DNA from 2 places in the Mycolicibacterium sp. TY81 genome. Region 2 is predicted to be linked to the other one. Evidence: riboswitches for the same ligand, from Rfam matches in the RefSeq annotation. Region 2 holds a riboswitch; the other holds the start of a gene.
The links. A riboswitch is a leader RNA that binds a small molecule or an ion and turns the genes downstream of it on or off. The one in region 2 is predicted to bind cobalamin.
Positions count from the first base shown of each region.

Region 1: another riboswitch for cobalamin. It lies ahead of KI240_RS25450 (ABC transporter substrate-binding protein); the one in region 2 lies ahead of KI240_RS21290 (CbtB domain-containing protein).

Region 1 covers NZ_AP023362.1:5,340,669-5,350,587, forward strand. Annotated here, with positions in the region: gene KI240_RS25430 (alpha-(1->3)-arabinofuranosyltransferase) at 1-1,479, opposite strand, end outside; gene KI240_RS25435 (DUF2613 domain-containing protein) at 1,430-1,603, opposite strand; gene KI240_RS25440 (glycoside hydrolase family 3 N-terminal domain-containing protein) at 1,703-2,890, shown strand; gene KI240_RS25445 (TetR/AcrR family transcriptional regulator) at 2,916-3,515, shown strand; cobalamin riboswitch at 3,652-3,837, shown strand; gene KI240_RS25450 (ABC transporter substrate-binding protein) at 3,906-4,913, shown strand; gene KI240_RS25455 (FecCD family ABC transporter permease) at 4,934-5,923, shown strand; gene KI240_RS25460 (ABC transporter ATP-binding protein) at 5,920-6,687, shown strand; gene KI240_RS25465 (IS30 family transposase) at 6,800-7,996, opposite strand; gene KI240_RS25470 (MaoC/PaaZ C-terminal domain-containing protein) at 8,221-9,063, opposite strand; gene KI240_RS25475 (3-oxoacyl-ACP reductase) at 9,098-9,919, opposite strand, start outside.
Region 2 covers NZ_AP023362.1:4,417,702-4,427,620, forward strand. Annotated here, with positions in the region: gene KI240_RS21280 (YbjQ family protein) at 11-406, opposite strand; gene KI240_RS21285 (CbtA family protein) at 464-1,372, opposite strand; gene KI240_RS21290 (CbtB domain-containing protein) at 1,387-1,602, opposite strand; adenosylcobalamin (AdoCbl) riboswitch at 1,651-1,735, opposite strand; gene KI240_RS21295 (hypothetical protein) at 1,865-2,320, shown strand; gene clpC1 (ATP-dependent Clp protease ATP-binding subunit) at 2,369-4,891, opposite strand; gene lsr2 (histone-like nucleoid-structuring protein Lsr2) at 5,149-5,496, opposite strand; gene lysS (lysine--tRNA ligase) at 5,606-7,108, opposite strand; gene KI240_RS21315 (alanine racemase) at 7,133-8,380, shown strand; gene KI240_RS21320 (type III pantothenate kinase) at 8,377-9,177, opposite strand; gene panD (aspartate 1-decarboxylase) at 9,183-9,590, opposite strand; gene panC (pantoate--beta-alanine ligase) at 9,590-9,919, opposite strand, start outside.

The sequences.
Region 1 (9,919 bases), 920 kb from region 2:
CGGCGCGACGAGCACGCGGCCCGGGGTCTCGGCGTTGTGCGCGTCGAGCCAGTCCGCGGTCTGGTGCCAGTACTGCGGGATGGCGCGGTAGGCACCCGGCGCGGCGAGCCGGCCCGTCCACGCCAACGACGTCCCGGCGACCAGTGCCGTCAGCAGCACGACGGCCACGGCCATCCGCTTGTCCCGCTCGAGGTGCGCGAACGCGTTGATCCACTCCCGCCGCGGCGCGGTGCCCGGCAGGGGAATCCGGCCCAGCACGTGGGCCAGGCCCAGCGCCAGCGGCAGCCGCAGCACCGGCTCGAGCTTGTGCACGTTGCGCAGCGGGGTGCCGCCGGCATCGAGGAAGGCCCGCACCTGGTGCGCGATGGGCGAGCCCAGCCCGCCCGCGTACGCGACCGCGAGCAGCAGCAGCCCGAACAGCAGCATCGAGATGAGCCGCCCGCGGGCCGGCATGCTGCGCATCGCCAGGCCCGCCATGCCGCCGGCGGCCACGAGCGTCGTCGCCAGTACCGCGACCGAACCGGTCACCAGCGACGAACCGGCCGTCGCGTTGGTCGCGACGAACGCCGTCCAGCCGTAGGTGCCGCGCAGCACCTCGGTCAGTGACAGCCACTGCGTCGTGACGCCCGACGATTCGATGAAGTCCAGGAACGGCGGGCTGATCCGGCCCAGCAGCAGCAGCGCCACGGCCCACCACAGGATCGCGAGCAGCGTGCAGCCGAACCACCACGCCGTGAAGCGCCACCAGCGCCGGTTGGGCCGGTGCGCGGCCCACCAGATGATCGCGGCCAGGCAGCCCGTCAGCGTCGCGACGGCGTTCACCGCGCCCATCAGCGCGACGGCGACGGCCGAGCGGGCGGCCAACTGCCGGATTCCAGGCGTGATTTGTGCACGATTTTCCGCGCTCACCGCGGAAAATCGTGCACAAATCCCCGAGTCACCGCGCAGCGCCAGGATCACCGGCAGCAGCACCCACGGCGCCAGCATCATCGGCAGGGTCTCGGAGGAGATGGCGCCCAGCGTCGTCAGCGCCCGCGGGGACAGCGCGAACGCCACGGCGGCGAGCACGCGCGACGACCGGCTCCCGATGCCGAGCGCCTCGGCGACCCTGATGACGCCCCAGAAGCCGACGACGAGCAGCAACGCCCACCACAGCCGCTGCGTCACCCAGCCGGGCAGGCCGATGACATCACCGGCGAGGAAGAACGTGCCGTGCGGGAACAGGTAGCCGTAGGCCTGGTTCTGCGACTGGCCGAAGGGGAGGTCGCTGCTCCACAGATTCGCCGCCCGCGCCAGGAAGCGTGCGGGGTTGGCGGTGAGATCGAGTTTGGTGTCGGGCGAGACCCGGCCCGGTGACTGGGCGAACGTCAGGACCAGTGCGGCCGCGCTGACGACCCATAGGCAGCGCCGGGAGAGCGGCGCTGCGGGATCAGCTGCGGTTGCCGTATTCGACCCGGTTGAGCACCGATGACGCTGGATCGCCCGATTGCAGCGTCGGCTTGGTGTCCTGCTCCAGCATCAGCGTGGTGCCGAAGACCGCTGCGGCGCCGAGCAACAGACCGACCACGATGCTGGCTCCGGCGGGCACGAGGAAGCGGTCCATGGCGCCCAAACTAGCATGGCGACCTGCCTGGGCCCCGTTTCGGCGGCCGTCTCACGGGGTCCCGGGGGACCGCGACCGGAACCGTTAGGCTCGAAACCCATGTCCCTGACCCGAACCCTCGGCGCGCTGGCACTGGTGTCCGGATTGGTCGCCGGTTGCTCGTCGTCGTCCGACCGTCCGGCCGCGTCCAGTACGTCCAGCCAGGCCTCCAGCACCGCGTCGTCGAGCAAGCCGATGGACGCGCCCGCACCGACCTCACCGCCGTGCGATCCGCACGCGCTGCTCAGCACGCTCACCCTGCGCCAGAAGCTGGCCCAGCTGCTCATGGTGGGTGTCAAGGACGCCGCCGACGCCCGCGCCGCGGTGACGCAGCAGCAGGTCGGCGGCATCTTCATCGGCAGCTGGACGGATCTGTCGATGCTGTCGGACGGTTCGATCCCGGCGCTGCAGGCCGCATCCGGCGCGCTGCCGCTGGCGGTCAGCATCGACGAGGAGGGCGGCCGGGTGTCCCGGCTGAAGAAGCTGATCGGCCCGCAGGAGTCGGCGCGCGTGCTGGCGGCGACCAAGACCCCGGCCGAGGTTCAGGCCATCGCCAAGGACCGCGGGCAGCAGATGAAGGACAAGTTCGGCATCACCGTCGACTTCGCGCCCGACGCCGACGTCACCGAGGAGGCCGACGACGAGGTCATCGGCGACCGCTCGTTCGGCGCGGACCCGCAGAAGGTGACCGAGTACGCCGGTGCGTACGCCGCGGGGCTGCGTGAGGCGGGGCTCGTCCCGGTGCTCAAGCACTTCCCGGGGCACGGGCACGGCTCGGGCGACTCGCACACGGGCGGGGTGAAGACGCCGCCGCTGGAGGCGCTCAAAGACAACGACCTGGTGCCGTACCGGACGCTGACGACGCAGCAGCCCGTCGCTGTGATGGTCGGCCACCTGCAGGTGCCGGGACTGACGCAGGGCGACGACCCGGCCAGCCTGAGCAAGCCGGCCTACGACCTGCTGCGCAGCGGCGAGTACGGCGGCCCGCCGTTCGACGGCGTGGTGTTCACCGACGACCTGACCGGCATGGCCGCCATCACCCAGCACTTCGGCGTGGCCGACGCGGCGCTCAAGGCGCTGCAGGCCGGCGCGGACGTCGCGCTGTGGATCACCACCGACGGCGTCCCGGACGTGCTCGACAAGCTGGAGGCGGCGGTGCAGGCCGGGCAGCTGGACCAGGCGCAGGTCGACAAGTCGGTGCTGCGGGTGGCGGGCATGAAGGGGCCGGGCGCGAAATGCGTGAAGTAGGCCGCTCGTTGCATACCCTGATCTGATGGCAGGTGGAACCAAGCGGCTGCCGCGGGCCGTCCGCGAACAGCAGATGCTCGACGCCGCCGTGCAGATGTTCTCGGTGAACGGCTATCACGAGACCTCGATGGACGCGATCGCCGCGCAGGCCGAGATCTCCAAGCCGATGCTGTACCTCTACTACGGCTCCAAGGAAGAGCTGTTCGCAGCCTGCCTGGACCGGGAGCTGACGCGCTTCGTCGACACCGTCCGTGCGGACATCAACTTCGCGCAGAGCCCGCGCGACCTGCTGCGCAACGCCGTGCTGTCGTTCATGACGTACATCGACCGCAACCGGGCGTCGTGGATCGTGCTCTACACGCAGGCCACCAGCTCGCAGGCGTTCGCCCACACCGTGCGTGAGGGTCGCGAGAAGATCATCGACCTGGTGGCGCGGCTGCTCAGCGCGGGTACCCGAAACCCGGAGCCGGACAGTGACTTCGAGATGATGGCCGTGGCCCTGGTGGGTGCGGGTGAGGCCATCGCGTCCCGTGTCAGCGCGGGCGACACGGACGTCAACGACGCCACCGAGCTGATGATCAACCTCTTCTGGCGTGGCCTGAAGGGCAAGCGCGCCGAGTCGTAGGTTTCTCGCGCTCCCGCGGCGCCGCGACGGTGCACACAGATCGCCCTCCCAGCGATTCTGGCGGTCTGGTCGCACATTCGCGGACCGTCGGCGCGTCCGGGGCTCTCACGCCGGCGCGGCCCCGCCGCGGCGCTGGTATGGTCCGATTCGAGCCAGTCGAACCCAACGCGGTTGGGTCAGGGAATCCGGTGCGAAACCGGAACTGACGCGCAGCGGTAAGGAGGACAGGCGGAGCAACGGCCACTGGCCCCACGCGGGCTGGGAAGGCGCTCCGGCCTGGATGATCCCGAGTCCGAAGACCTGCTGGCTCGGGCTCTCGCGGCCTGGCGGCGCGAGGACCCGCCCACGCATGGACTCCGCGACCCGAGTCCCGGATCGGAAGGCGCCGCCGTGTCTCTACGTACCATTGTGCTTGTCGCACTGGTCGTTTCGCTCGTCTGCTCATGTGGCGGACCGCGGGCGACCGGAACTGTCAACGCCGCAGCCGCCGGCTATCCCGTCACGCTGGAGAACTGCGGACGTACGGTGACGGTGAAATCGCCGCCGCAGCGCGCGGTTTCGATCAATCAGCCGGCCAGCGAGCTGCTCCTGGCCCTCGGGCTCGCCGACCGGATGGCCGGTACCTCGTCCTGGAGCGACGACGTCCGGCCGGACCTTGCCGCCGACAACGCCAAAGTGCCTGTGCTGAGCCGCGATTTCCCGTCATTCGAGCGGGTGCTGAAAGAGAAACCCGACTTCGTGTACGCGACGTTCGACTGGTCGTTCACCGATCAGGGTGTCGCCCCGCGCGATCGGTTCGAGCGGCTGGGAGTGCCGACCTACCAGTCCTCCAGCGAGTGCGGCGGTCAGGACGCGGCGCAACAACGCGCGCTGACGCTCGACGACATGTACGCCGAAATCGGTGATGTTGCCAAGGTTTTCGGTGTTGCCGAGCGTGGTGACAAGCTGGTGTCGACGCTGCGGGCGCGCATGGCGACCGCGACGAGCGGCCTCGAGGCCGGCGATACCTCCCTGATGTGGTGGTACGCCGGTACCAGAACGCCGTACATCGCGGGTTGCTGCGGAGCGCCGGGCATCATCACCACGGCGGTGGGGGCGCGCAACGTGTTCGCCGACAACCGGCAGCTGTGGCCGGAGATCTCGTGGGAAGCGATCCTGCAGCGCGATCCGGACGTGCTGGTGCTCGCTGATCTCACCCGCGGCAAGGATGGCGACAGCGTCGCCGACAAGATCAAGTTCCTCGAAACCGACCCGGCAGCAAGCAAGTTGAAGGCCGTGCGGCAGAAGCGGTGGATTGTCTTGCCGGCCAGCGCGATGGATCCGTCGCTGCGCAACGTCGACGCTGTCGAGACCGTCGCGTCCGGGCTGCGTTCATTCGGGCTGGGCGGGAAGTCCTGACGGCCGTGCGTACGGCTGCTATGACGACGTTCGGCCTGGTGGTCCTGGCGCTGTCGATCGCGGCGGCTATGATCATCGGGCCGGCCGACCTCGGCTTCGTCGACGTGTATGCCGTCGTCGCGCAACATGTTTGGGGCCGCCCGGCGGATGTCGCGCCGATCGACGACGGCATCGTCTGGGAGCTGCGGCTGCCACGCGCGCTGTTGGCCGCGATCTGTGGTGCGGGCCTGGGCATCTGCGGCGCGATCCTACAGTCGCTGATGCGCAATCCGCTGGCCGACCCGTTCATGCTGGGCATCTCGTCCGGCGCGTCGACGGGAGCCGTGCTGGTCGTGGTCACGGGTATCGGCGGTGCACTGACGCTGTCGGGTGGTGCGTTCGTCGGTGCGGTGATCGCCTTCGTTCTGGTGCTGGCCCTCGCCGCGGTGTCCGGCGGCGGGCAGGACCGCGTGCTGCTGGCCGGTGTCGCTGGCACCCAGCTCTTTTCCGCGGCCACGGCAATGGTGGTGTTCTCGTCGGCCGACACGCAACAGACGCGCGGGGTGCTGTTCTGGTTGCTCGGCTCGCTGGCGGGGGCCGGCTGGTCTCAGGTGGCGCTGTGCGGTGCCGTGTGCGCGGCCTGCCTGGCGATCTGCTGGCTGCAGTCAGATGCCTTGGACGCGTTCGCCTTCGGTCGTGATGCGGCCGCCGCGTTGGGTGTCTCGGTGCGGCGCGTCCGCGCCGTCTTGTTGGCGACGACGGCGCTCCTGACGGCCGTGCTGGTGAGTGCCGCCGGCGCCATCGGATTCGTCGGGCTGGTGTTGCCGCACGCGGCGCGGATGATCGTCGGGCCATCGCACCGGCGGCTGCTACCGGTCACGGCGGTCGCCGGCGCGATCTTCCTGGTGTGGGTCGACGCGGCGGCCCGCACGGTGTTTGCGCCGCAGGAATTGCCGGTCGGCGTGGTGACCGCGCTCGTCGGTGTGCCGATCTTCATGTGGATTCTCGCTCGGCGCAGGAGGATTCGATGACGGGCGCGCTCACCGCGGAGTCCGTCTGCTGGACGGCCGGCGGGCGGCTCGTCATCGACGGGGTCTCGCTGGCCGTGGCGGACGGCGAGACGCTGGGGCTGCTCGGGCCCAACGGCGCCGGCAAGTCGTCGCTGTTGCGCCTGCTCGCCGGATTGCGGCAGCCCGACGCCGGCGCCGTGCTGCTCGACGGCCGACGGCTCGCCGATCTTCGTCGTCGTGCGGTGGCGCAACGCGTCGCGGTGGTCGAACAGCAGGTCAGCACCGAGCTGGACCTGACCGTCGAACAGATCGTGCGCCTGGGCCGAATTCCGCACCGTGGCATCTGGTCTGGCGACACCGCGGCCGACGGCCACGCCGTCGAGCGTGCCCTGGCACAGACCGAGACGACCGCCATGCGCGACCGGGATTGGCGCACGCTGTCCGGTGGCGAACAGCAGCGGGTACAGATCGCCCGGGCCCTCGCGCAGGAGCCCCGCGAACTGCTGCTCGACGAACCCACCAATCACCTCGACATCCGGCACCAGTTCGAGCTGTTGGCACTCATCCGCGCGCTGCCCGTGACAGCGGTGGTGACGCTGCACGACCTGACGCTGGCGGCACTGTTCTGCGACCGGCTCGTCGTGCTCGACGAGGGGCGGGTCGTCGCGGCAGGGACCCCCGCCGAAGTCCTCACCGCCGAACTGATTTCGGCGGTCTACGGCGTCGCGGCGCGGGTCACGGTCGATGACACCGGCCGCCCGTCGATCCAGCTGCTCCCGCCTTAACTCGCGAGCTGCTCGCGGAAGTTGCCGCCGTGACGCCGAGCGTCTGGTCGCGCCGAACGTGAAGTGGATAGCCGGATTTCGATCTCAAAGTCAATCGATTAGTGCAACGTGGCTAGGCGGCTTGGTTCAAGAGCGCGGCTAGGCGTTGGGCTGGGGTGTCCAGATCGAGAGTGGGTCGGGGACGCTTGTTGAGGGTGTCCTGGATACGGGTGAGGTCGGCTTTGGTGTGCACGCTCAGGTCGGTGCCTTTTTCGAACCAGAACCGCAGCAGCCGGTTGGTGTTCTCGTTGCTCCCGCGCTGCCAGGGTGAGTGCGGATCGCAGAAGTAGACCGGCGCCTTGAGCGCCAGTTTGATGTCACGCCAGTTCGCCATCTCGCTGCCGCGGTCCCAGGTGATGCTGCGGCGCAGGTGTTCGGGCAGCTCACTCATCGCCGCGATCATCGCCGCGGCCACCGAGTCGGCGGTGTGATCGTCGGGTAGGTGCAACAAGATGGTGAACCGGGTGCTGCGTTCGACCAGGGTGCCGATCGCGCTGCCGCCGCGAGTACCCAGGATCAGGTCGCCTTCCCAATGTCCCGGCACGGCACGGTCATTGGCCTCGGCTGGCCGGTCACTGATGGTGAACACATCGGTGAACTTGCCGCGGCGTTCGGTGTGGTCGCGGGGCTTGCGGGCGGCCCGTTTGGTGGACAGGCACTTGTTCAGATCAGCGCGCAGTTGGCCACGGCCCTGCACGTAAAGGCACTGGTAGATGGTTTCGTGGCTCACGCGTTTGAGCCTGTCATGCGGGTGATCGCGGGCCAACATCTCGGCGATCAGTTTCGGGCTCCACCCGTCATCCATCCACGTTTCGATGGCGGCGCACAGCGCGGTGTCGTTGAGTTTGAACGCTTTTGGTCGGTGTGACCTCTGCGCCGCCCGCCCGTGTGCCATCCGGGCGTGGTAGTCGCCGTCGGCATTGCTGTTGCGCCGCACCTCACGCCAGATGACGCTGCGGTGGCGGCCGATCTGCGTACCGATCTGCTCATAAGTCAGGCCAGCATCGCGGCCCCGCATGATCGCGATGCGCTCATCGAGACTGAGCCGATGCCCCCGTCCACCGGGCCGATCGGGAACGCCGGCCTCGGCCAGCCCGTGCATGCCGCTGCCCATGATCAGTTTCATCGCACCAGCGTTGCGCCACCACACCCACGCCGAGGTCGTCGACACACCCATCGCCTTGGCCGTCTCGATTAATGGAGCGCCCTGACACACCCGGTCAAACAACTCCCGCCGGGTCTGCTTCGAATGCGGATACCCACTGGGCACGACAACCTCCCAAATCAATGGATGTTGTCTTGACCGTATGAATCTGCCGATGGAATCTCGCCATCAACTTCACGTTCGGCGCATTGGTGGCCTCTGTCTGCCGACCAACATGTCTCGCCTGGAGCCGTCAACTTTCCCTGACAGTCAAGGAAAGTCGACGGCTCCAAATCGCAAGTGCCACAGGAGAGCCGACACGCCCGGGCGCCTGAAGCGCCCGCGTCGAGCTACAGCTCGGTGACCGTCGCCGTCAGGTGCGGGTAGCCCTTCGACAGGTTGCGCAGCGCCAGCTCCCAGCCGCCCTCAATCGGTTCGACGTACAGCCCCACCTTGGCGGGCAGCAGCACCGGCTTGCCGAACTTGACCGAATACTTGACCGCATCCGGCAACTGGCCCTCGATGTTGGCCAGAACCGCTGCGGCACTGAACATCCCGTGCGCGATGGCGGTCGGGAAGCCGAACAGCTTGGCGCCGATCGAGCTGGTGTGGATCGGGTTGTGGTCGCCACCGACATCGGCGTAGTGCCGAATCTGGCCCGGTGTGATGCTGATGACCGCGTTGGGCGGCGGCAGCTTCGGCTGCTTCACCGGCTCCGGCTTCGGCTCACCCGACAGGCTGGTCCGCTGCTGGTGCAGGAACGTGGTGATCTGGTTCCACACCAGGTCATTGCCGACCTTGACGTCCGTGATGATGTCGACCAGCAGGCCCTTGCGGTGCTCGCGCAGGTTCTCCGCGCGCACCGCGATGTCCAGTTCGTCGGTCACCTTGATGGGCCGGTGCTGGGTGATGTGGTTCTCGATGTGCACCGAACCCATTGCGGCGAACGGGAAATCGAACCCGGTGACCAGCGACATCATGGTCGGGAAGGTCAGCGCGAACGGGTACGTCAGCGGCACGGTGTCGCCGAACCGCAGCCCGGTCACCGCGGCGTACTCGGCGACATTCTTCGGGTCGATGGTCAGGCCCGACACCGTCACGGTGCGGGCCGGCAAGGTGGAACCCCGCGACACGAACGGCAGCGCACCCGCCACCGCCCGCGCCATGTTCAACAATCCGTTCGGTTGCGCCATGACTACTGCCTCCTGTTCTTCGCGCAAGCGCTCATCACGCGCCCAACAGGGCCTGGCCGCAGACCCGAATCGTGTTGCCGGTCACGGCATTCGAGGCGGGGCTGGCGAAGTAGGCGATCAGCTCGGCGACGTCGACCGGCAGGCCGCCCTGGAACAGCGAGTTGAGGCGGCGGCCCACCTCGCGGGTGGCCAGCGGGATGGCGTCGGTCATCTTGGTCTCGATGAAGCCCGGCGCGACGGCGTTGATGGTGACGCCCTTCTCGCCGAACACCGGGGCGAACGCGTCGGTCATGCCGATCATGCCGGCCTTGGTGGCGGCGTAGTTGGTCTGGCCGCGGTTACCGGCGATACCGGCCATCGACGACAGGCCCACGATGCGTCCGCCCTCGCCGATGGTGCCGTTCTCCACCAGCCCCTGCGCAAGACGTTGCGGCGCAAGCAGGTTCACGGCGATGACCGAGTCCCAGCGGGCGTCGTCCATGTTGGCGAGCAGCTTGTCGCGGGTGATGCCGGCGTTGTTGACGAGGACGTCGGCCTTGCCACCGTGGTGCTCGGTGAGATGCGCGACGATCTGGGCGACGGCGTCGTCGGCCGTCACGTCCAGGGCCAGCGCGGTGCCACCGACCGCGGCGGCGGTCTCGGCCAGTGCGTCAGCGGCCTGCGGGACGTCGATGGCGACGACGGACGCGCCGTCGCGCGCGAACACGCGGGCGATCTCGGCGCCGATGCCGCGGGCGGCACCGGTCACGAGTGCGACCTTCCCGGCCAGCGGCTTGTCCCAGTCGGCCGGGGCGACGGAGTCGGCGGCGCCGACGTAGAACACCTGGCCGTCGACGTACGCCGACTTGCCCGACAG
Region 2 (9,919 bases):
GCCGTGGAGATTACCCTGTCGGGCCCTGTGCCGGGCCCGGACCGCCGCCGTAACCCAACTGCTGTGCGGTGTAGCGGGCGGCGTCGGTGACCGGAACCGCTTGTACCGCAGTGCCGTACGCGCAGATCTCGGTCCACACGTCACCGATCTCGGTGGTGTCGAACCGCATCCCGATGATGGCATTGCCGCCGCGGGCGTGACATTCCTGGAGCAGCCGGCCCATGGCTTCGTTGCGGCTCTCGGCGAGGTTCTTGGTCATGCCCTGCAGCTCGCCGCCGAACATCGCCTTGAACCCGGCGCCCATCTGCGCGAAGGCGTTCCGGGACCGGACGGTGAGGCCGAACACCTCACCGCAGACCCGCTGAATCTCCCACCCGGGCAGGTCATTCGTCGTGACAACCAGCATGCTGCCGCCTTTCTGTGTCGGTATGCCTCGAACTGTAGTGCGCGGCAACCGCAATCGTCAGAGCGCGGCTGCCACGTCCTGTGCCGGTGCGGCCTTCCTGGCGCCACCGAGGTAGCGCTCGACGAGCCCGCCGAACACCAGCCCGATGACCGTCCAGATCAACGCCTGGTCGATCAGCGAGTACCACCGGAACTTCCACAGCAGGTCGGCGTCGAATCCGGGGTAGATCAACTGCCCGGGGGCGTAGACCTTGCCGTCGACGGTGACCGGCGTATCGAAGGTGTTGGTGATCGGCTGCGGCGTCTCGGTGGCGGCGCGCGCGAAGCCGAACTCGCCCGCGTGCTCGACATTGGCGGCCAGATCACCCAGCGACGGCAGCGCCGCCAGCAGACCGCCGTACAGCACGAAGAAGCCGAGCACCGAGATTCCGACGGCACGCGCCCAGCCGACCTTCGCAGACAGCTTGCGCGCGGCGAACACCGCGAGGCCCAGCAGGGCCAGCGACCCCCACACCATTCCCAGGTACAGGAAACCGCGGGCCTCCATGGTGAATTCATGGCCGACAGCGGGCGGGTTCGACGGGTATTTCACGAACGGCAACAGGTACACACCCAGGAAGCCGAAACCGGCGGTGGTCCAGCCCAGCACCTTGGGCCGGACCTGGAACCGGCCGTGCAGTACCAGATACGCGACAGCCACCAGCGCACCCATCGCCACAGAGAACGCGATGATGCCGGTGGCCGCACCGATACCCGACTGGATGGACCGGCTGAACAGCTCGGGCCCGTCCGGCTCGACCGGATGGCCCATGGCCGTGTGGACGGTCGAGAGCACGTTCATGCGGCCGGATTCGTAGTCGATGGCCTTGTCGATGGTGGGTTCAGCAAAAATCCAGGCAAACAGGAACCCCAGAATGCCGGCGATCAGACCGGCGAGGGCTCCGCGCCCGATGACGCGGATTTCCATGAAAGTCCCTTGCGTCAGTGGCAGGGGAAGCCGAGGAAGTGCCGCGAGTCGTGCACCCACTCGTGGACCACGACGGTCTTGCCGAACATCGACATCATGCCCTCGTCGATGCCGACGAGGTAGTACGCCAGCATGGCCAGGAAGATCGTCACGCCCAGCAGCACTGCCACTCGAGTGGCCGAAAGCGCCTTGGTCGATACGCCCGGCTTGGAAACCGCAATACTCGTCATGGTCAAACCTCCTACGGGGTCACGCGCCCCTACATTGTTCGGTTCTGCACGACGGCGAAAGATCTGACTCGCCGCAGAGGGCTCACAGTGGCGCAACCGTGCCGGATTCTCACCGGCTTCCATGCACCGTCGTAACGGGATCAAGATACACCGAACCGTTTCCCGTCCGCGCAGATCCGTAGGGACTTCCCTTATATCCGTGGCACCGCCGGGCGCTTAGCGTCGATCTCGACCCCCTGCACAGCGACGGAAAGGCACTGCGATGTTGTTCGCCACCACGGCCAGATTGGTCTGCACAGTCGCCACCGCCGCCACGCTCGCGGTGGCCGGATGTGGCACCGCCGGCCACAGTTCGAACTCGAGCGCGGGCACGGCCGGAGCGACCGCCGCGGCCGGCAACAGCGGCGCCGGCGACTTCTGCACACTCGACGCGAAGCTGGTCGCCCGCAAGCTGCGCGACATGAACTCGGCATTCGGCAGCGGTGCGGCAAACCAGAGCCAGATCGTCGACGACCTGCTCAAGGACGCGCCCGTTACGCAGGGCGAACTCATCGCCGCGGCGCCCGCCGAACCGCATCGCTACCTCGAAGACCTCGCCGATCCCAACAAGATGGACGCGATGCTCGACAACATGAAGGCGCTCAACGACTGGGCGCTCAAGAACTGCGATGCGAAGTACCGCCCGCTGTTCGAAGAGCACGGGAAACTCGTCGGCTGACCAAACGGAAAAGCCCCCGACGAATCGGGGGCTTTTCACGTTGGCTGACTACTCCGAGGCAGTCGCAGCGGCCTCGGCCAGGTCGGCCGATTCCTTGCGACGGCCGGCGAACGTGAACACCGCATCCTCGGTGTTGTTGCTCTCGCCGTCCCAGTTGTCGACGTCCACGGTGACCAGCTGACCGGGGCCGACCTCCTCGAAGAGAATCTTCTCGGAGAGCTGGTCCTCGATCTCGCGCTGGATGGTCCGACGCAGCGGGCGGGCACCCAGGACCGGATCGAAGCCGCGCTTGGCCAGCAGTGCCTTGGCCTTGTCGGTCAGCTCCATCTCCATGTCCTTGGCCTTGAGCTGCTTGGACACCCGGCCGATCATCAGGTCGACCATCTGGATGATCTCGTCCTGCGTCAGCTGGTGGAACACGATGATGTCGTCGATACGGTTCAGGAACTCCGGGCGGAAGTGCTTCTTCAGCTCGTCGTGCACCTTGAGCTTCATCCGCTCGTAGTTGTTCTCGCCGCCACCCTGGGTGAAGCCGAGGCCAACCGCCTTGCTGATGTCGCTCGTACCGAGGTTCGAGGTGAAGATCAGCACGGTGTTCTTGAAGTCGACAGTGCGACCCTGACCGTCGGTCAGGCGGCCGTCCTCGAGAACCTGCAGGAGGCTGTTGTAGATCTCCTGGTGGGCCTTCTCGATCTCGTCGAACAGCACCACACTGAACGGCTTGCGGCGCACCTTCTCGGTGAGCTGGCCGCCCTCTTCGTAGCCGACGTAGCCCGGAGGGGCACCGAACAGCCGCGACGCGGTGAAGCGGTCGTGGAACTCACCCATGTCGATCTGGATGAGCGCGTCGTCGTCGCCGAACAGGAACTCGGCCAGCGCCTTCGACAGCTCGGTCTTACCGACGCCGGACGGGCCGGCGAAGATGAACGAGCCCGACGGACGCTTCGGGTCCTTCAGGCCGGCGCGGGTACGCCGGATGGCCTTCGAGACCGCCTTGACGGCGTCGACCTGGCCGATGATCCGCTTGTGCAGCTCATCTTCCATGCGCAGCAGACGGGTGGTCTCGGCCTCGGTCAGCTTGAAGACCGGGATGCCGGTCCAGTTGCCCAGGACCTCGGCGATCTGCTCGTCGTCGACCTCGGCGACCACGTCGAGGTCACCCGAACGCCACTGCTTCTCGCGCTCGGCGCGCTGGGCGACCAGCGTCTTCTCCGAGTCGCGCAGCCGGGCTGCCTTCTCGAAGTCCTGCGCGTCGATGGCCGATTCCTTCTCCCGGCGCGCATCGGCGATCTTCTCGTCGAACTCGCGCAGGTCTGGCGGAGCGGTCATCCGGCGGATGCGCATGCGGGCACCGGCCTCGTCGATCAGGTCGATGGCCTTGTCCGGCAGGAACCGGTCGTTGATGTAGCGGTCGGCCAGCGTCGCGGCCGCGACCAGCGCACCGTCGGTGATGGAGACGCGGTGGTGCGCCTCGTAGCGGTCCCGCAGACCCTTGAGGATCTCGATGGTGTGCTCGACGGTCGGCTCACCCACCTGCACCGGCTGGAACCGGCGCTCGAGGGCGGCGTCCTTCTCGATGTACTTGCGGTACTCGTCGAGCGTCGTCGCACCGATGGTCTGCAGCTCGCCACGGGCCAGCTTCGGCTTCAGGATGCTGGCGGCGTCGATGGCGCCCTCGGCGGCACCCGCACCCACGAGCGTGTGCAGCTCGTCGATGAACAGGATGATGTCGCCGCGGGTGTTGATCTCCTTGAGCACCTTCTTCAGGCGCTCTTCGAAGTCACCGCGGTAACGGCTGCCGGCGACCAGCGAACCCAGGTCCAGCGTGTAGAGCTGCTTGTCCTTCAGGGTCTCGGGGACCTCGCCGTGCACGATGGCCTGCGCCAGGCCCTCGACGACGGCGGTCTTACCGACACCGGGCTCACCGATCAGCACCGGGTTGTTCTTGGTGCGGCGGCTCAGCACCTGCATGACCCGCTCGATTTCCTTCTCACGGCCGATGACCGGATCGAGCTTGCCCTCGGCGGCGGCGGCGGTCAGGTTGCGACCGAACTGGTCCAGCACGAGCGACGTCGACGGGTTGCCCGTCTCGCCACCGCGGCCACCGGTACCGGCCTCGGCGGTCTCCTTGCCCTGGTAGCCCGACAGCAGCTGGATGACCTGCTGACGCACGCGGGTCAGCTCCGCACCCAGCTTCACGAGCACCTGGGCGGCGACGCCCTCGCCCTCGCGGATCAGGCCGAGCAGGATGTGCTCGGTGCCGATGTAGTTGTGGCCGAGCTGCAGCGCCTCACGCAGCGACAGCTCGAGCACCTTCTTGGCGCGCGGCGTGAACGGAATGTGGCCCGACGGCGCCTGCTGGCCCTGGCCGATGATCTCCTCGACCTGGCTACGCACACCCTCGAGCGAGATGCCGAGCGATTCCAGCGACTTGGCAGCTACGCCCTCGCCCTCATGGATGAGGCCAAGCAGGATGTGCTCGGTGCCGATGTAGTTGTGGTTGAGCATCCGGGCTTCTTCTTGAGCCAGGACGACGACCCGGCGGGCCCGGTCGGTGAATCTCTCGAACATCGGTGTTACCTGCTCTCCCTCGTAGCGCAGCTCCTGCCACGTCACTTCGCGTGTCGCGACGCTGTGCGCCTACCGTCCACTCTAATGGGCGGCGACCATGCGTGCCCTGCGGTATCCCCTAGCTCGCAAGGCCACTCAGCGCTGCGAAAAGGCCAACGCGCTGCGGCGACGAAACGTTTCCCGGATCGGGCCGACCGGGCTACGCCGAAAGCGAACAGAGAAACTGCGGGCAATCCTGAATTCTGTTGCCCGCGGGCTCAGGTGGCGGCGTGGAACGCGTCGATGATCTCCGCCGGGATACGGCCCCGGCTGGAGACATTGTGGCCGTTGCGGCGCGCCCATTCCCGGATCGCGGCGCTCTGCTCACGGTCGATGGACGCGCGGCCCCGTCCTGTCGCGCCGGTGCTGGCGCGGCCGCGGCGGCGACCACCGACACGACGGCCGGCCTCGACCCATTTCTTCAAATCATTCCGGAGCTTGGTGGCGTTCTTGGTGGTGAGGTCGATCTCGTAGTTCACCCCGTCGAGAGCAAATTCGACCGTCTCATCCGCCGCACCTTCACCGTCGAAATCGTCGACGAGCGTGACAGTCACTTTCTTTGCCATCGGCCCACACTAACCCTTCTGCCTCGGAAAAATGCAGAATCGACTCTGCCATAACAATGCTGGCATAGGAGTTCAATTCCTTCAACAAGTCTCAGGGTCAGCTCAGTTTTCAGTCGGCTTGGCGCCGCACAATCGGGAACAAAACCGTGTCCCTAATCGTCAACCCCGTCAACGCCATGAGCAAGCGGTCGAGTCCCATTCCTGTTCCGGTCGTCGGCGGCATCGCATACTCCAATGCGATAAGGAAATCCTCATCAAGTCGCATTGCCTCGTCGTCACCGGCAGCGGCGGCACGCGCCTGCGCCTCGAAACGCTCGCGTTGAATCACCGGATCGATCAACTCCGAATATCCGGTGGCGAGCTCGAACTTCCGGACATACAGATCCCATTTTTCTGTAACGCCCGGAATACTGCGGTGGGCCCGAGTGAGCGGCGTGGTCTCCACCGGGAAATCCCGGACGAAGGTCGGCGCCCAAAGGTGATCACCGACGGTGTGCTCCCACAGTTCCTCGATCAATTTCCCGTGGCCGTATCCGCGGTCCCTGGGAATCTCGGCGCCGAGCCGTTCGGCCACCTTCCACAGGTACTCGACCGAAGTCTCCGGGGTGATCTCCTCACCCAGCGCTTCCGACAACGACGGATACATTTCGATGGTCGCCCATTCACCATCGAGGTCATAGGTGGAACCGTCCGGCAGCGGGACCATTCGGGTACCAATGGCCTCGTCGGCAACCTCCTGAATAAGCTCACGCGTCACAATCGCGGAATCGTCATATGTGCCGTAGGCCTGATAAGTCTCCAACATCGCAAATTCCGGTGAATGCGTGGAATCCGCGCCCTCGTTGCGAAAGTTCCGATTAAGCTCAAAAACCTTCTCGAAGCCACCGACCAGGCAGCGCTTCAGGAACAACTCGGGCGCGATGCGCAGGTACAGATCCGCATCGAGCGCGTTGGAGTGCGTGATGAATGGCCGGGCGGCAGCGCCACCGGGCAGCGTCTGCAGCATCGGGGTCTCGACTTCGAGAAAACCGCGACGCTCCAATGCCGAACGCAATGCCCGCACCACCGCAATGCGCTGGCGGGCGACATTGCGGGCCTCGGGCCGCACGATCAGGTCGACGTACCGCTGCCGGACCCGCGTCTCTTCATTCAATTCCTTGTGCGCGACGGGAAGCGGTCGCAGCGCCTTGGACACAATTTGCCAGTTCTGGGCAAGCACAGACAATTCCCCGCGCCGGGAGCTGATGACCTCGCCCTCGATGAAGACGATGTCGCCCAGGTCGACGTCGGACTTCCAGGCATCGAGCGACTCCTGGCCCACCTTGTCCAGGCTCAGCATGGCCTGCAGCTGTGTGCCGTCACCCTCCTGCAGCGTCGCGAAGCACAGTTTTCCGGAGTTCCGGGCGAACACCACACGCCCTGCGACGCCGACGATGTCACCGGTCGCGGTGTCCGCGGCGAGCTCCGGATAGGCCGCCCGCAGCTCGGCCAGGGTGTGGGTACGCGGCACCTCGACCGGATACGGGTCGCGCCCCTCGGCCAGCAGCCGCTCACGCTTGGCCTGGCGGATGCGGAACTGCTCGGGAATGTCGGGGCTGTCGGCTTCGCTCACGAAATGCCAGCTTAAATGAAGCCCATGGCCACCAGTTTCGAGCAGTCCGCCGTAGACGCGCTGGACCACGAGCCGATCGACTGGAAATTCAAGGGACTGCCGGCCTCGTGGTGGGGCCAGACGCCTGCTCAGGTGTGCCGGCGACGCCCCAGTCTGTTCGCCGACGGCGCGGTGTCGCCGGTGTGCACACTGCGTACCCAGCCGCTGGTGCACAACATGGTCACCATGGCGCGCTGGTGCCGGCGCCGGGGCGTACAGCTCGCGCCGCACGGCAAGACCCACATGTCACCGCAGCTTCTCGCCCGTCAGCTCGGCGCGGGAGCAGTGGCTGTCACGGCCGCCACCATCAGCCAGGTCCGGGTGTTTCGGGCGTTCGGGGTGCGCCGGATCATCCTGGCCAACGAGCTCGTCGACGTCACCGGGCTGCGCTGGCTGGCCGCCGAGCTGGACGCCAATCCCGACTTCGAGCTGACCTGTTGGGTGGACTCGGTGCGTGGCGTGCAGTTGATGACGTCCGCGCTGACCGGCCGGCGCCGCCAGGTGGACGTCTGCGTCGAGATCGGCCAGCCGGGCGGCCGCACCGGCTGCCGCGACGCCGAGACCGTCGACGCCGTGGCGCGCGCGGCGGTGGACTCGGACCGGCTGCGGCTCGTCGGCGTCGCCGGATACGAGGCGGCCACCGGCCATGAGGTCGGTGACGCCGCGGTGGCTGCCGTCTCGGCGTACCTGCAGACCATGCGCGACACCGTCATCCGGTTGCACACGCTGTTCGAGACCGACGAGATCCTGGCGACGGCCGGCGGCAGCACGTACTTCGACCTGGTCGCCGACATCCTGACCGGTTGGCCCGACGGCATGACGGTGCAGACCGTCCTGCGCAGCGGCTGCTACCTGACGCACGACGACGGTCTCTACGCCCGCACGACGCCGCTCGGCCGCACCGACAGCGCCCACCTGGAGCCCGCGCTCAGCGTGTGGGCGCAGGTGCTGTCCCGGCCCGAGCCCGACCTCGCCATCGTGGGCATGGGCCGCCGCGACGTCTCGTTCGACCAGGACCTGCCCGTGCCGTACGGGCGGCCCGACAGCCGCGTCGAGAAGCTCAACGACCAGCACGCCTACCTGCGGCTGGCACCGGCCGACCAGGACCTGGCCGTCGGTGACTGGCTGGAATTCGGCATCTCACACCCGTGCACGGTGTTCGACAAGTGGCAGCTGATCCCGGTGCTCGACGCCGACCACCGGGTGGTCGAGTTAGTCCGGACGTTCTTCTAGGCCCGGCGGGCGTTGCGCTGGTTGCGCTCGAAGACCAGGCGGAGGCCGTCGAGCGTGAGGTTCTTCTCGTAGTGCTGCACGGTCCGTAGATCGGGCAGCACCAGCTGCGCGGTGTGACCGGTGGCCACCACGGTGACGTGGTTTCCGTCGAAGCCGTCGACATCGTCACGCACGCGGTTCACCAGGCCGTCCACCAGGGCCGCGAAACCGAACACCGCACCGGCCTGCATGCACTCGACGGTGTTCTTGCCGATCACCGACCGCGGCCGGGTCAGCTCGACGCGGCGCAGCGCCGCCGAACGGGCCGCGGCCGCATCAGAGGACACCTGGACCCCGGGCGCGATGGCACCACCGAGGAACTCACCCTTGGCCGAGACGACGTCGACGCAGATCGACGACCCGAAGTCGACGACGATGGCCGCGGTGCCGTACTTGTGGTACGCCGCAAGGCAGTTGACGATGCGGTCGGCCCCGACCTCTTTCGGGTTGTCGACCAGCAGCGGGATGCCGGTGCGCACACCCGGCTCGATCAGCACGTGCGGCACCTTCGGCCAGTACTGGTCCAGCATCACCCGGATTTCGTGCAGCACCGACGGCACCGTCGACAAACCCGTTGCACCGAGCAGGTTTTCGGCGTCGTCACCGATCAGGCCGTCGATGGTCAGCGCGAGCTCGTCGGCCGTCACCTCCGACTCGGTCCGAATCCGCCAGTTCTGCACCACTTTTGCGTGATCTCCGGAGCCGGAGATCAACCCGACGATGGTGTGGGTGTTGCGGACATCGATTGCCAGCAGCACCGGCGTTACCGCGGTGACAGCAGGCCGTCGACGCCGTCCGGGACGTGCGCGGCGTCGTGCGAGAAGTCGATCTGCCGGTTCTGCGCGTCGACGAAGATGACGTTCGGCTGGTACGTGCGGGCCTCGGCATCGTCCATGGTGGCGTAGGCGATGAGGATCACCAGGTCACCCGGATGGATCAGATGCGCTGCGGCACCGTTGATCCCGATGATGCCGGTGCCGCGCTCACCGGTGATGGCGTAGGTGACCAGCCGGTTGCCGTTGTCGATGTCGACGATGGTGACCTGCTCACCCTCGAGGATGTCGGCGGCGTCCATCAGGTCGGCGTCGATGGTCACCGAACCCACGTAGTGCAGGTCCGCCTGCGTCACCGTGGCCCGGTGAATCTTGGACTTCAGCATGGTGCGAAACATCAATTCCTCCAAGGTAATTCGTGGTTTCCGTCCTGGTCTAAGGCAGACCCCACATTGGGGTGACCGTCGATCCCTGCGGATGCACCGATGTCGATGGCGATGTTGTCCAACAATCTGGTCGTGCCGAGCCGGCCCACCACCAGCATCCGGGCCGGGCCCGAGGCCGGTGCCGGACCCAGCCAGGGGTCCCGGACTTCCAGATAGTCGACGTCGATGGCGGGTACCTCGTCGAGGACCGCCCGGGCCGCATCGAGTGCGGCGGCCGCGCCGTGCGACGCGGAGTACTTACCGGCGAGCAGCGCCGCGGACAACGCCCCGGCCTGCTCGCG